2 regions of the Allobosea sp. GW821-FHT03A12 genome follow, and region 1 is predicted to be linked to the other one. Evidence: predicted binding sites of a transcription regulator. Region 1 holds the regulator's gene; the other holds the start of a gene.
The links. Region 1 encodes HrcA, which represses chaperone genes, less so after heat shock. Its sites were predicted from a motif close to GTTAGCACTCNCNNNNNGNGAGTGCTAAC; they were not measured.
Positions count from the first base shown of each region.

Region 1 (6,696 bases):
CCGCGATCGCCAGCCATCTGCTGACGATCCTGGAGCCGCATTTCGACGTCTCCACCCGCAAGCTCTACGCCAAGACCTTCAAGCGCGATCTCGACCAGCTCGACGTCGCCTCCGACGAGCAGGTGAAATACCGCAAGCTGTTCAAGCTCGAATTCGACGAGCGCTATCGGCTGGCGAAGCTGCGCATCGTCGGCCGCGCCAATAATCGCGACATCCTGCTCGCCGACTATCCGCAGTTCTTCCTTGAGGACTTCTCGAACTTCCTCGCCGTCGTGGTCGCGCGCTGGAAGCGGCGCTGGGGCCCGGTCGACGAGGTCCTGCGCGTCTTCTGCAAGCTGATGCTCACCGACATCTCCTTTTCGCTCGCCTGCTTCGACGATGCGCTCGAAAGCGATGTCGACGATCGTCTCGGCGCTCTCGAACAGTCCTTTCGCGATGGGATCGGCGAGCGCATCTCGGCGATCGAGGCGAGCATGGGGGATGTCGCCGGCTTCTCCGGCCAGCTCTCGACCCAGGCCGGCGCGACCTTGTCGGCATTATCCGGCACGCAGGAGCGACCTGAGCAGGTCGCCGCCTCCGTCGCCGAGATCGTCGCAGCGACGCGGCAATGCGAGCTCGCCAGCGAGCGCATCTCCCAGGAGACGGCCGGTTCGAGCCGCGCGACCCAGGCGGCGAACACCGAATGCCATGCGATCAGCGACAGCGTCGCGTTGCTGCAGCAGGCGAGCGACCGGATCGGCAGCCTGGTCGAGCTGATCCGGAGTCTGGCCGCGCAGACCAATCTGCTGGCGCTCAACGCCACCATCGAGGCGGCTCGCGCCGGCGAAGCGGGCAAGGGCTTCGCCGTGGTCGCGGCCGAGGTCAAAGCGCTCGCCACGGCCACCAACAACGCAACGCAAACCATCCGCCAAGGCGTCGGCGAGGTCGTCGATGCCGGGCGCGCCATCGGCGAGGCCGTGCGCGGGCTCGGCCAGACCATGCAGACGCTGCAGGACAGCGCCGATGTCGTCGCCGAGTCGGTTGCGGGGCAGGCCAGCCATATCCGCTCGATCGCCGAGCGCGCCGAAAGCTCGTCCTCCGGCGTCGACGCCATCGCGCATCATGCCGCGCTGGTCGAGGGCCTCGCGCGCGAAGCGGCTGCGCTCGCCCGGCAGGTCGACGACCGCGTCCGAGCGACCTCATCGCAATCGCTGGCGCTGGAGCAATCGATCGGGGATTTCCTTGGCGCGATGGGCAAGGCGCGCGCCGAGAAGCGCGGACGCATCCGCCAGAGCGGCTGATCTCTCCCATCACGCAAGGCGATGGGACACATCCGGCGCAGGCTGCTAATCTGGCCGCTACAAGCCGATATCAGGGAGCAACGCTCGATGGATCTCGCCGGGCTTCTGGTTTTCGCCGGTGTCTACTTCCTGGCCGTCGCCTCGCCGGGGCCGGGCATCGCCGCGATCGTGGCGCGCTCGCTCTCGACCGGGTTCCGACGCGCCGTGCCTTTCGTGCTCGGCATCGCCTCCGGCGATCTGGTCTGGCTGACCTTCTCGGCGCTCGGCCTGTCCGTGCTGATGCAGAACTTCCACGGCCTGTTCCTGATCATCAAATATGCCGGCTGCGCCTATCTCGTCTATCTCGCCTGGAAGCTCTGGACCGCGCCGGTGAAGAGCCTGGAAGACCAGCCGGCGATGCGCGGCGAGGGCGTCCGCCTCTTTCTCGGCGGCCTTACGCTGACGCTCGGCAATCCCAAGGTGATGGTGTTCTTCGTCTCGATCCTGCCGCTGATCGTCGATCTGCAGGCGTTGACGCCGCTGGCTTTCGCCGAGGTCGCCGTGCTGACCATGCTGATCATCAACACCACCCTGCTCGGCTACGCCTATGCCGCCGACCGGGCGCGGCGGCTGGTCGCCAGTCCCAAGACCATGCGCCGGATCAACCGCGTCACCGGCGGCGTGATGGCGGGCGCCGCAGTGGCCATCGCGGCACGCGGCTGAGATGGCGGACGAAACCACGGCGCCTCACGCCATTCGCCGCGAGGACTGGGCGGAGACGCCCGGCGAATGGCATGGCGAGGTCCAGGGTTTCGGCGGCGAGGTCGCGCTGATCTTCGTCCGGGCAGAGCCCGGCAAGGGACCAAGGCTGCACAGCCATCCCTATCCCGAGACCTTCATCGTCCGCGCCGGGCGGGCGCTCTACACCATCGGCGACCGGGAGATCGAGGCCGGGCCGGGCGAGATTCTGGTCGTGCCTGCGGGCGTGCCGCACAAATTCCGCAGCCTCGGGCCGGAGGTGCTGGAATCGATCGACATCCACGCCAGTGAGCGCTTCATCACCGACTGGCTGGAATAGCGGGCGCTGTTCCGTCTTTCCGGGACATCGCGCAGCGATGGGCCCGGAATCCAAGAACACTGACCCACCCGTCATTGCGAGGAGCGTCAGCGACGAAGCAATCCAGGGGGACGCAGAGCTCTCCGCTCCTGGATTGCTTCGCTGCGCTCGCAATGACGGAGGATGTGTCGGAACCACCGTGTTCATGGGTTCCGGGCTCACGCCTTCGGCGCGCCCCGGAATGACGGCGTGTCTCAGCGCCCGCCGGCCGCCGTGATCAGCCTGGCGACCTCGTTCTGGCCGCGCTTGCGAGCATGAGCGAGCGGGCTGACGCCATCCTTGTCGGCGAGGTTGGGGTTGGCGCCGGCATCAAGCACGAGCTTGGCGACCTGCTGGTGGCGCGAGCCGCCATCGCCGAGGATCACGATCTCCAGGAGACAGGTCCAGCCGAGATTGTTGACGTGGTTCACGTCGATGCCCGATGTCAGCAGCAGCTTGGCGGTTTCGACATGGGCGCGCTCGCAAGCCGGGATCAAGGCATTGCCGCCATAGCGGTTGCGGATGGTGAGGTCGGGCTTCAGCGGCAGCATGGCCGCGATGATCTCGGTGCGGCCGCTGGCACCGGCGAGCAGCCAGGGCGTGTCCTGGTTCGACGCCTGGGCATTGGGGCTCGCACCTGCCGCCAGCAGCGCCTTGGCGACGGCGACATGATTGCCGGCGACGGCGAGCAGCAATGGAGTCTGGCGCTGACCGTCGCGCTGTTCGAGATCCGCCTTGGCGGCGATCAGGCGGTTCACGGCGGCGAGATCGCCACGGCTGGCGGCTTCGAGCAGGCCGGTCTGAGCTTCGCTTGCTCCGGTCATCAGCAACACTCCCGCGAGGATCGCGGCGGCCCGCAGCAGCCGCCTCATCGCCCGCTGTCGAGCAGGCGCCCGACCACCTTGGCGGTGTAATCGACCATCGGCACGATCCGGGCATAGTTCAGCCGGGTCGGGCCGATGATGCCGACGACGCCGACGATGCGCTGGCCGCCATCGCGGAAGGGCGCGGCGATGATCGAGGAGCCCGACATCGAGAACAGCTTGTTCTCCGAGCCGATGAAAATGCGCACGCCGTCGCCCGCCTCGGCCCGCGAGAGCAGGTCGATGAGCTCGGTCTGCGTCTCCAGATCGGCGAAGAGCAGGCGGATGCGCTCCAGATCCTCTTGCGCCCTCAGGTCCTCGAGCAGATTGGCCTGGCCGCGCACGATCAGATGCCGGTCGCCGGAGGGGCCGGAGGTCGTGGCAACGCCGCTTTCGACCAGCTTTGCGGTCAAGTCGTCGAGTTCGCGCTCCATTAGAGTTCGGCTGTCGGCGATCTCGCGGCGAAGCTCGTCCAGCGTCTTGCCGACGATGCGGGCATTGAGGAAATTGCCGGCCTCGACCAGCGCCGAGGCCGGCAGGCCCGGCGGCAGCGCCAGGATGCGGTTTTCGACCGTGCCGTCATCGGCGACGAGCACGGCGAGCGCGCGGCCGGCATCGAGCCGGACGAATTCGATATGGCGCAGGCGGGCATTGGCCTTGGTGGTGACGACGACGCCGGCGCCGCGCGACAAGCCGGACAGCAAGGCCGAGGCCTCGGTCAGCGTCTGGTCGAGCGAGCGGTTGCTCGCGGCGGCCCGGATCTGCGCCTCGATGCGCGAGCGCTCGTCGGAGGTGAGATTGCCGACCTCCATCATGCCGTCGACGAAGAAGCGCAGGCCCCGCTCTGTCGGCAGGCGCCCGGCCGAGGTGTGCGGGGCGTAGATCAGCCCGGCCATTTCGAGATCGGTCATGACATTGCGCACCGTCGCCGGCGACAGCGCCATCGGCAGCAGGCGGGCGATGTTGCGCGAGCCGACTGGCTCGCCGGTGGTCAGATAGCCGTCGACGATCTGCCGAAAAATCTCGCGCGAGCGCTGGTCGATCTCGACCAGGCCGCCGGGGGACTCCGGGCGGGTATGGGCGCTCATTCCCTAGCGAACAACCTCGATGCCATCGCCCATTGTCCCCGGTGGGCGTGGCGGGATCAAGCCCTGTCATTCCGGGGCAGGCCGAAGGCCTGAGCTCCGAACCCATGGCCACGACGCTTCCGTCATTGCGAGGAGCGAAGCGACGAAGCAATCCAGGGGGTCATGGAGCTCTGCCGCCCCTGGATTGCTTCGCTGACGCTCGCAATGACCGCACAGGCTTCGCCTTGCCGCACTCCGCTTAAGCGCCTACAAGCCGCGGACTCCGGAACACAGGATTGGCACGATGAGACCCTCGAAGCGCGCAGCCGACGAGATGCGCAAGGTCACGCTGGAACGCGGCGTGGTGCGCTATGCCGAAGGCTCGTGCATGGTGACCTTCGGCGAGACCAAGGTGCTCTGCGCCGCGACGGTCGAGGAAAAGGGGCCGCCCTGGCTGCGCGGCACCGGCAAGGGCTGGGTCACCGCCGAATACTCGATGCTGCCGCGCGCCACCCATGAGCGCACCCGCCGCGAGGTCACCTCCGGCAAACCCTCGGGCCGCACGCAGGAAATCCAGCGCCTGGTCGGTCGCTCGCTCCGCGCCGTGGTCGACCTGACCGCGATCGGCGAGCGCCAGATCGTCGTCGACTGCGACGTGCTTCAGGCCGATGGCGGCACCCGCACCGCCTCGATCACCGGCGCCTGGGTCGCGCTGCACGACGCGCTGAAATGGATGGAAGGGCGCGGCATGCTGAAGGGCGCCAATCCGTTGAAGGATCATGTCGCCGCAGTCTCCTGTGGCATCGTCGCCGGCAATCCGGTGATCGATCTCGACTATGTCGAGGATTCTGGCGCGCAGACCGACGCCAATTTCGTGATCACCGGTTCGGGCGGTCTCGTCGAGGTGCAGGGCACCGCCGAGGGCGCACCGTTCTCGGAGGATGAATTGCTGGCCCTGCTCAAGCTCGCCAAGGGCGGCGTCGGCAAGCTGGTCGCCCTGCAGAAGGCGGCGGTGGCCTGACGCCATGAGCGAACCCCGCCTCCTCACCGGCAAGGTCGTGATCGCGACCCATAACCAGGGCAAATTGCGCGAGATGCGCGAGCTGATGGCGCCCTATGGGGTCGAGCTGGTCTCGGCTGGCGAACTCGGCCTGCCCGAGCCGGTCGAGGACGGCCACATGTTCGCCGAGAACGCCGCGATCAAGGCAGTCGCGGCGGCAAAGGCCTCCGGCCTGCCGGCGCTCGCCGACGATTCCGGCGTCTGCATCGACGCGCTCGACGGCGCGCCCGGCCTGTTCTCGGCCAATTGGGCCGGTCCAGGCAAGGATTTCGTCCCGGCGCTCGCCCGCGTTCAGGCTGAGCTTGCAAAACGCGGGGCGACCACGCCCGAGCAGCGCAAGGCGCATTTCGTCTCGGCACTGGTGATCGCCTGGCCAGACGGGCATCAGGAACTGTTCGAGGGCCGCGTCTTCGGTGAGATCGTCGACGCGCCGCGCGGCAGCTCCGGCTTCGGCTACGACCCGATCTTCCAGCCCGCTGGCCACGACAGGACCTTCGGCGAGATGACCTCGGAGCAGAAGCACGGCATCCCGCAGGACGGCTCGCCCGGCCTGTCGCACCGGGCCCGCGCCTTCCATGTGCTGGCCGCCGCCTGCCTGAGGAAGCCCGCTTGAGCCCTCCGGCCGCCTTTGCCGCGCGGCCCGGTGTACCAGCGCATCCGACCGCGGCTGCCGGCTTCGCCGTCTATGTGCATTGGCCGTTCTGCCTGGCCAAATGCCCCTATTGCGACTTCAACTCCCATGTCCGGCATCAGCCACCGGACCAGGCCCGCTATATCGCCGCCTTCCGCCGCGAGATCGCCCAGCGGGCCGAACTGGCGCCTGGGCGCACGGTCTCCTCGATCTTCTTCGGCGGCGGCACGCCCTCGCTGATGGAGGGCGCGACGGTCGGCGCGATCCTCGATGCGATCGGCGAGCACTGGGCCGTCGACCCCAATTGCGAGGTCTCGCTCGAGGCCAATCCGACCAGCGTCGAGGCCGGGCGCTTCCGCGATTTCCGCGCCGCCGGCGTCAACCGCGTCTCGCTCGGCGTCCAGGCGCTGAACGATACCGATCTCAAGGCGCTCGGCCGGATGCATTCGGCGCAGGAGGCGCTCGATGCGGTCGCGATCGCACGGCGCTATTTCGAGCGCTATTCCTTCGACCTGATCTATGCCCGCTCGCCGCATCAGACGCCGGCGCTCTGGCAGGCCGAGCTTGAACTCGCGATCAGCCATGCCGCCGAGCATCTCTCGCTCTACCAGCTCACCATCGAGCCCGGCACCGCCTTCGAGCAGCTCTACAAGGCCGGCAAGCTCGCCATTCCCGATCCCGATGCGGGCGCGGCGCTCTACGAGGTGACGCAAGAGATTA
Region 1 covers NZ_JBYSVZ010000006.1:504,452-511,147, forward strand. The annotation lists gene AC3WLC_RS24805 (methyl-accepting chemotaxis protein) at 1-1,280, shown strand, start outside; gene AC3WLC_RS24810 (LysE family translocator) at 1,368-1,982, shown strand; gene AC3WLC_RS24815 (cupin domain-containing protein) at 1,984-2,337, shown strand; gene AC3WLC_RS24820 (ankyrin repeat domain-containing protein) at 2,571-3,179, opposite strand; gene hrcA (heat-inducible transcriptional repressor HrcA) at 3,224-4,306, opposite strand; gene rph (ribonuclease PH) at 4,590-5,306, shown strand; gene rdgB (RdgB/HAM1 family non-canonical purine NTP pyrophosphatase) at 5,311-5,958, shown strand; gene hemW (radical SAM family heme chaperone HemW) at 5,955-6,696, shown strand, end outside.

Region 2 (6,696 bases), on a different contig from region 1:
CCTAAGACCCAACCGAAATGGATCTCGCCCTTGGCTTCATGACGCTGGTCGTCATCGGTATGCATCACGGCATCCATGGTCCAGGCCCCGACGAACTGACCGTAGAGGGCGAGTTTCTCTGCGTATTCAGGCGACGGCCCGGCGGCGATGAGGACATCGGCCAGCATCGATGGCGCTGCTGTCATGATCGGGCTCCGCGTGGATCAAGTTGGCACCCAGCTAGCTCCGGAGCCTCGGGCTTCGCTTGGGAAAAACTGCTAAACTCGCTGATATGACCGCAACCGCTCATCTCCTGGCGTCGGGCCCCGGCTGGCGGGTCAGCGACATCGTCTGCACGGCCGGCCCTGACGACCGCGCCTTCGAGGAAGCGCATACGCAGCACTGCATCGCCATCGTTCGCAGCGGCTCGTTCCGCTACCGCTCGACGCAAGGCAGCGCCGTGCTGGCGCCGGGCTCGCTATTGCTCGGCAATCGTGGCGCCTGCTTCGAATGCGGCCATGAGCATGCGGCCGGCGATCGCTGTCTCGCCTTCCAGTTCGAACCGGCCTGGCTCGAAGGCATCGTCGCGGCCGTGCCGGGCGCCCGGCAGATCGGTTTCGCACAGGCGCATCTGCCGCCCCTCGCGCCGCTCGCCGGTGTCGTCGCCGAAGCGGAAATCGCGGTAGACGAGCCCGAGAGGCTGGAGGAAACCGCGCTGCGCCTCGCCGGCGCCGTGGCGAGCGTGCTGTCAGGCGCAAAACCCGGGATCTCAACGCCGGGCGCTCGCGACCAGCGCCGGATCACGCGGGCGCTGCGCCATATCGAGGCGCATTGCGAAGACGCTCTCTCGCTCGATGAACTGGCGCGGCAGGCGGCGATGAGCCCCTATCATTTCCTGCGGACGTTCCGGGCGCTGGTCGGGATGACGCCACATCAATATGTGCTGCGCACCCGTCTGCATCGCGCGGCCCTGCTTTTGCGCCGGACCGATCAGCCGGTCGCGGGCATCGCCTTCGATTGCGGCTTCGGCGACCTCTCGACCTTCAATCGCCGCTTCAAGCGGGTGATGGGCGAGAGCCCGGGCAACTATCGCGGCGGGTAAGCGGCGCTCAGCGCTTTGCCCAGCGGTGATAGGTCAAAGCGAGGGCGATGCAATGCGCCAGCGGCTCGGCCGGCGGCGCGCGCTCGACAGCGAAGATCAGCGCCCGGTTGCCGTCATAGCTGAACTGCCCGGAGTAATGGTGCCTGAACGTCTCGATCAGGCTGGTCTGGCAGTGGACATAGAGCGCGTAATGCGTCGACGAGCCTTTCAGCGCGTCAGCCCGCACGGTCGTCCTGTCCTCGGCCGCCTGGGCAACCAGGCAGGCTCGCCCCATTTCAGCGTTTCCGTGAGCGGCCCTATTTCGGGACTCCCAGCGGCGACCTCGAGGATCATCTGACGCAGACGCAGCATGGGAGGCCGAAGCGGTTCCGGCAGCACTCGAAACTTCGCTTCGACGGCCGCGTCGGTGAATGGCGCAAATGTCACGAGCCGCTCCTGCCCACCAGCAGAGGCGGCGCTCCGATCAGCGTCCCGCTCCCGCCTTCGCGCCGAAGATCATGCAGGTCTCGGTGCCGTGCGCCAGCAGCTTGCCCTGCGCATCGACCAGCTTGCCCTCGCTGGTCGCGACCGAGCCGCCGCGATGGATCAGCTTGCCCTCGCAGCGCACCGGGCCGCTGGCGGGCATGACCGGGCGGACATAGTTCAGCTTCATCTCCAGCGTGGTGTAGCCCTCGCCAACCCGCAGCGTCGAATGCACGGCGCAGGCCATGGCGGAATCGAGGATCGTCGCCGTCCAGCCGCCATGGATCGTCCCCAGCGGATTGAAGAAGCGCGGCGAGGGCGTGCCAACGAAGACCACCCTGCCCTCCTCGACCTCGGCGATATCGAAATCCATGGCGTCGGCGAAGGGCGGGCCGGGATGGCGCCCCTCGACGATCCCGAGCAGGAAGGATACGCCGTCCTCCGCCAGCAGGACATCACGGCTGACGACACCGACCTGGCGGGACATGCAGAATCTCCATCTCTATCGTGTAGATGCACGATAGAGATGGCTGCGCGTCGTGGTCAAGGAGGACTTGCCGTTGCGCCCGCCCGCCTCTGGATTGCTTCGTCGCTTTGCTCCTGGCAATGACGGTACTAGCCGACTTCCCGCGCCGCCCGCCGGATCGCCTTCAGATTATCGCGCGTCTCGCTCCAGCGCTCCTGCCCGAGCCCGCCTTCGATCCTATCCTGCGCCGCGCGCCAGTAGGGAATCGCCGCCTCGATCGCGGCACGGCCCTTCTCCGTCACGGCATAGGTCAGCGCCCGGCCCTTGCAGTCGACCGGCTCGATCAGCTTCTCGGCGGCGAGCAATTGGAGGTTCCGCGTCAGCGAGGTCCGCTCCAGCGCGAAGCGGTCGGCGAGTTCCGTGACCGAGCGCCAGGCGCCGGTCGAGAGCGCCGAGAGCAGCACGAACTGGGTGATCTTGAGGCCGCTCGGCCGCATCGCCTCGTCATAGGCGCGGGTCACGGCCCGCGCCGTCATGCGCACATGCAGCACCACGCAGGAGCGGGCGATGTCGTCGAGCTTGAGATCGGCTACCGGCGTCGTCATCTCGCCACGATAGCCGGTTTAATGTGCCGCCGCAGCAGCATAGATCGGCGACCGCTGGTCGCGTTCACCTTTTGCGCGGCGCTTTCCTTGACTCCGGCAGACCCCGCGCCTATCTCCGCGACGTCGGTTAGCACTCACCTGGTGAGACTGCTAACAGATCCTTTCCGCGGGCCATTCAGAGCCCGTCCAGAATACGACCCGAGAGGAAGACAGAACCATGAAGTTCCGTCCGCTGCATGACCGCGTTGTGGTCCGTCGCCTTGATGGCGAAGAGAAGACCAAGGGTGGCATCATCATCCCCGACACCGCCAAGGAAAAGCCCCAGGAGGGCGAGGTCGTCGCCGTTGGCGCCGGCGCCCGCGACGACGCCGGCAAGCTGGTTGCGCTCGATGTCAAGAAGGGCGATCGCGTCCTCTTCGGCAAGTGGAGCGGCACCGAGGTCAAGATCGACGGCCAGGATCTCCTGATCATGAAGGAATCCGACATCATGGGCATCGTCGGCTGAGCAGCCTGACGCCCACCCGTCCGTAGAGTTCAATCAGGAGTAGTCTCATGGCTGCCAAAGAAGTTCGCTTTTCCACCGACGCCCGCGACAAGATGCTGCGCGGCGTGGACATCCTCGCCAATGCCGTGAAGGTCACGCTCGGTCCGAAGGGCCGCAACGTCGTGATCGAGAAGTCGTTCGGCGCCCCGCGCATCACCAAGGACGGCGTCACCGTCGCCAAGGAGATCGAGCTCGCCGACAAGTTCGAGAACATGGGCGCTCAGATGGTCCGCGAAGTCGCTTCGCGCCAGAACGACCATGCCGGCGACGGCACCACCACCGCCACCGTGCTCGCCCAGGCGATCGTCCGTGAAGGCGCCAAGTCGGTTGCGGCCGGCATGAACCCGATGGACCTGAAGCGCGGCATTGACCTGGCCGTCGAGGCCATCGTCGCCGACCTCAAGAAGAACTCCAAGAAGGTCACCTCGAACGCGGAAGTCGCGCAGGTCGGCACCATCTCGGCGAACGGCGACGAGTCGGTCGGCAAGATGATCTCGACCGCGATGCAGAAGGTCGGCAACGAGGGTGTCATCACCGTCGAGGAAGCCAAGACCGCCGACACCGAGCTCGACGTCGTCGAGGGCATGCAGTTCGACCGTGGCTATCTCTCGCCCTACTTCATCACCAACGCCGAGAAGATGGTCGCCGAGCTCGAGGACCCCTACATCCTCATCTTCGAGAAGAAGCTGTCGTCGCTCCAGGCGATGCTGCCGATCCTCGAGGCCGTCGTGCAGACCGGCAAGCCGCTGCTGATCATCGCCGAGGACGTCGAGGGCGAGGCTCTCGCCACGCTCGTCGTCAACAAGCTCCGTGGCGGCCTGAAGGTCGCTGCCGTCAAGGCTCCGGGCTTCGGTGACCGCCGCAAGGCCATGCTCGAGGACATCTCGATCCTGACCGCCGGCCAGATGATCTCGGAAGACCTCGGCATCAAGCTCGAGACCGTGACGCTCAACATGCTCGGCCGCGCCAAGAAGGTGCGCATCGAGAAGGAGAACACCACGATCATCGACGGCGCCGGCAAGAAGAAGGACATCGAGGGCCGCGTCGCGCAGATCAAGGCGCAGATCGAGGAGACCACCTCGGACTACGACCGTGAGAAGCTCCAGGAGCGTCTGGCCAAGCTCGCCGGCGGCGTCGCGGTCATCCGCGTCGGCGGCGCGACCGAGGTCGAGGTCAAGGAGAAGAAGGATCGCGTTGACGATGCCCTGAACGCCACCCGCGCTGCGGTGGAAGAAGGCATCCTGCCGGGCGGCGGCGTCGCCCTCCTGCGTGCGCTGTCCTCGGTCAAGGGCATCAAGACCCAGAACGACGACCAGAAGACCGGCGTCGAGATCGTCCGCAAGGCGATCGCTGCTCCGGCCCGCCAGATCGTCGACAACGCCGGCGGTGACGGTGCGGTCGTGATCGGCAAGCTGCTGGAGTCGAAGGACTACGCCTGGGGCTACAACGCCCAGACCGGCGAGTACGGCGACCTGGTCAAGGCCGGCATCATCGACCCGACCAAGGTCGTGCGCACGGCGATCCAGGACGCGGCTTCGATCGCCGGCCTGCTGATCACCACCGAGGCGATGATCGCCGAGTCGCCGAAGAAGGACGCCCCGATGCCCCCGATGGGCGGCGGCGGCATGGGCGGCATGGACTTCTGATAAGAAGCCCAGCCCTCGCCTTTGCGAGAACTATGGAGGCCCGGCGCAAGCCGGGCCTTTTTCGTCACACCACCCAAGATCCTGGCGGTATCGACCGGGACAATCTTGCCAGCTGCCGCAAGGTTCTTCCAACTGTAGACACCGCACGACTATCCCGCTCCCCGTGAGTCGGACCGGCCTTTCGCCATCGCGCGCGACCACGAGGCCATACCCGCGCGACGGGCGGAGCGGAGATCATCAATGGTTCGGCGGTCTGCTGTGATTGTCGGCGTCTACGCCATGATCGGCTTCCTGGCGGTAGCAGCCGCAGCCGCGAGCGGCTGGTACGCCTTCCGGGATACCCCGCCGATGGTCCTGTCGGTCGCGGTCGGCGGCAAGGGCGGCAATGTCGATCAACTGATGGGCGAGGTCCGCGACCTCGTCGCGACGCAGTCGAAGACCATCCGCCTCGAAATCGTACATACCGATGGCTCGGCGACGAATGCGCGCCTGGTTGCAGACGGCAAGGCGGCCCTCGCCTCGGTCCAGGCCGATATCATGACCGCGCCGACCGTCAGGGCCGTCGCAGTCGTGGCACGCGAGCATTTCCAGCTGATCGCGCGTCGCTCGTCCGGGATCAGAAGCCTGCGGGATTTGGCCGGCAAGCGCCTGGCCCTTCCGCCGGAAGGTACCTCCGGCAACCAGAACTTCTTTGCGCTCGCGCAGCATCACGACCTGCCATTGGCCGAGATCACGATCAGCGCCGGCCCTGTCAACGACAACTTCGCAGCGCTGGAGCGCGGCGAGATTGATGCGATCGCCTTCGTCAGGGCGCTACGCGATCCGGCCACAGTCGAGGTCATGCGGCGCCTGCAGCAACGCGGCGACGGGCTCTTCTTCGTACCGGTCGAGCAGGCCTCAGCGATCCGGTTGGTGAAGCCCTATGTCAGCGAAAGCAGCATCAGCCAGGGGACCTATCAGGGATACCCGCCGGTTCCGGAACAGGACACCCCAACGCTGGCGATCGGAATCAATCTTGTTGCGGGCGTCAAAGTGCCGGACGCCGCCGTCGAGGAACTGACACGCATCCTGTTCGAAGAGCAGTTGCGTCTCGCTTTCCGGACACCGCTCGCCGCGGGTATCGCGCGGCCGGCACAGAACGGCCCGTCCGTGGCAATCCATGCTGGCGCAAAAGTCTATTACGACGGCGCCAGGCCGTTCCTTCTGGTGCGCTATCGCGATGAGATCACCTTCATGATCTCGATGCTGACTATCGCGTATTCCGGGGCGATGATGCTGCGGCTGCAGATTCGCAACCGGCGCAAGGTCCGGGTCAGTGCCTATAACGACAAGCTGATAGACATCGCGTCGCGGGCGCAAGAGGCAGATGACCTTGCGACGCTGCACGGCTGCCGGAAGGACCTCAATCTGCTGATCCAGCGGGTGATGAAGGATTTTTCGGAAGAGCGGATATCCGACCAGGGCTTCCACGTGTTTTCGTTGAGCTGGGAGGCCGTGCGCGCCTCGATCGCCGAAGCGATAGGCGAAGCGCGCGCGTCCGGGCAGGCCGGCAAGCGAGTAGCTGCCTAAGCGGCTCGACTTTGCACAGGCATGAGCGCCCGCAGGCTTGCATCGACTTTGGTTGTAAGCCCTAGATCGCGGATGGTGCGGCATCCTGCCGCGCCTGTGCTTTCGGGGGTCCTTCCATGAACAACCCTGCTTTGGGCGATGCCGCCAAACTGGTCGGCCGCATCCTGCTCGCCTTGATGTTCGTGCTTGCAGGCTGGTCGAAGATCACCGGCTATGCCGGCACGCAAGGCTACATGGCCTCGGCCGGCGTCCCCGGCATCCTGCTGCCGCTCGTCATCGTGGTCGAACTGCTCGGCGGCCTGATGATCGTCATCGGCTTCAAG
Region 2 covers NZ_JBYSVZ010000003.1:1,347,075-1,353,770, reverse strand. The annotation lists gene AC3WLC_RS14005 (hypothetical protein) at 1-185, opposite strand, end outside; gene AC3WLC_RS14000 (helix-turn-helix transcriptional regulator) at 272-1,081, shown strand; gene AC3WLC_RS13995 (hypothetical protein) at 1,089-1,355, opposite strand; gene AC3WLC_RS13990 (PaaI family thioesterase) at 1,545-2,030, opposite strand; gene AC3WLC_RS13985 (MarR family winged helix-turn-helix transcriptional regulator) at 2,159-2,614, opposite strand; gene groES (co-chaperone GroES) at 2,832-3,119, shown strand; gene groL (chaperonin GroEL) at 3,167-4,804, shown strand; gene AC3WLC_RS13970 (TAXI family TRAP transporter solute-binding subunit) at 5,084-6,373, shown strand; gene AC3WLC_RS13965 (DoxX family protein) at 6,490-6,696, shown strand, end outside.
Region 2: groES (co-chaperone GroES) is a predicted target of HrcA. The motif match lies at 2,741-2,769, and genes of this name have one in related genera.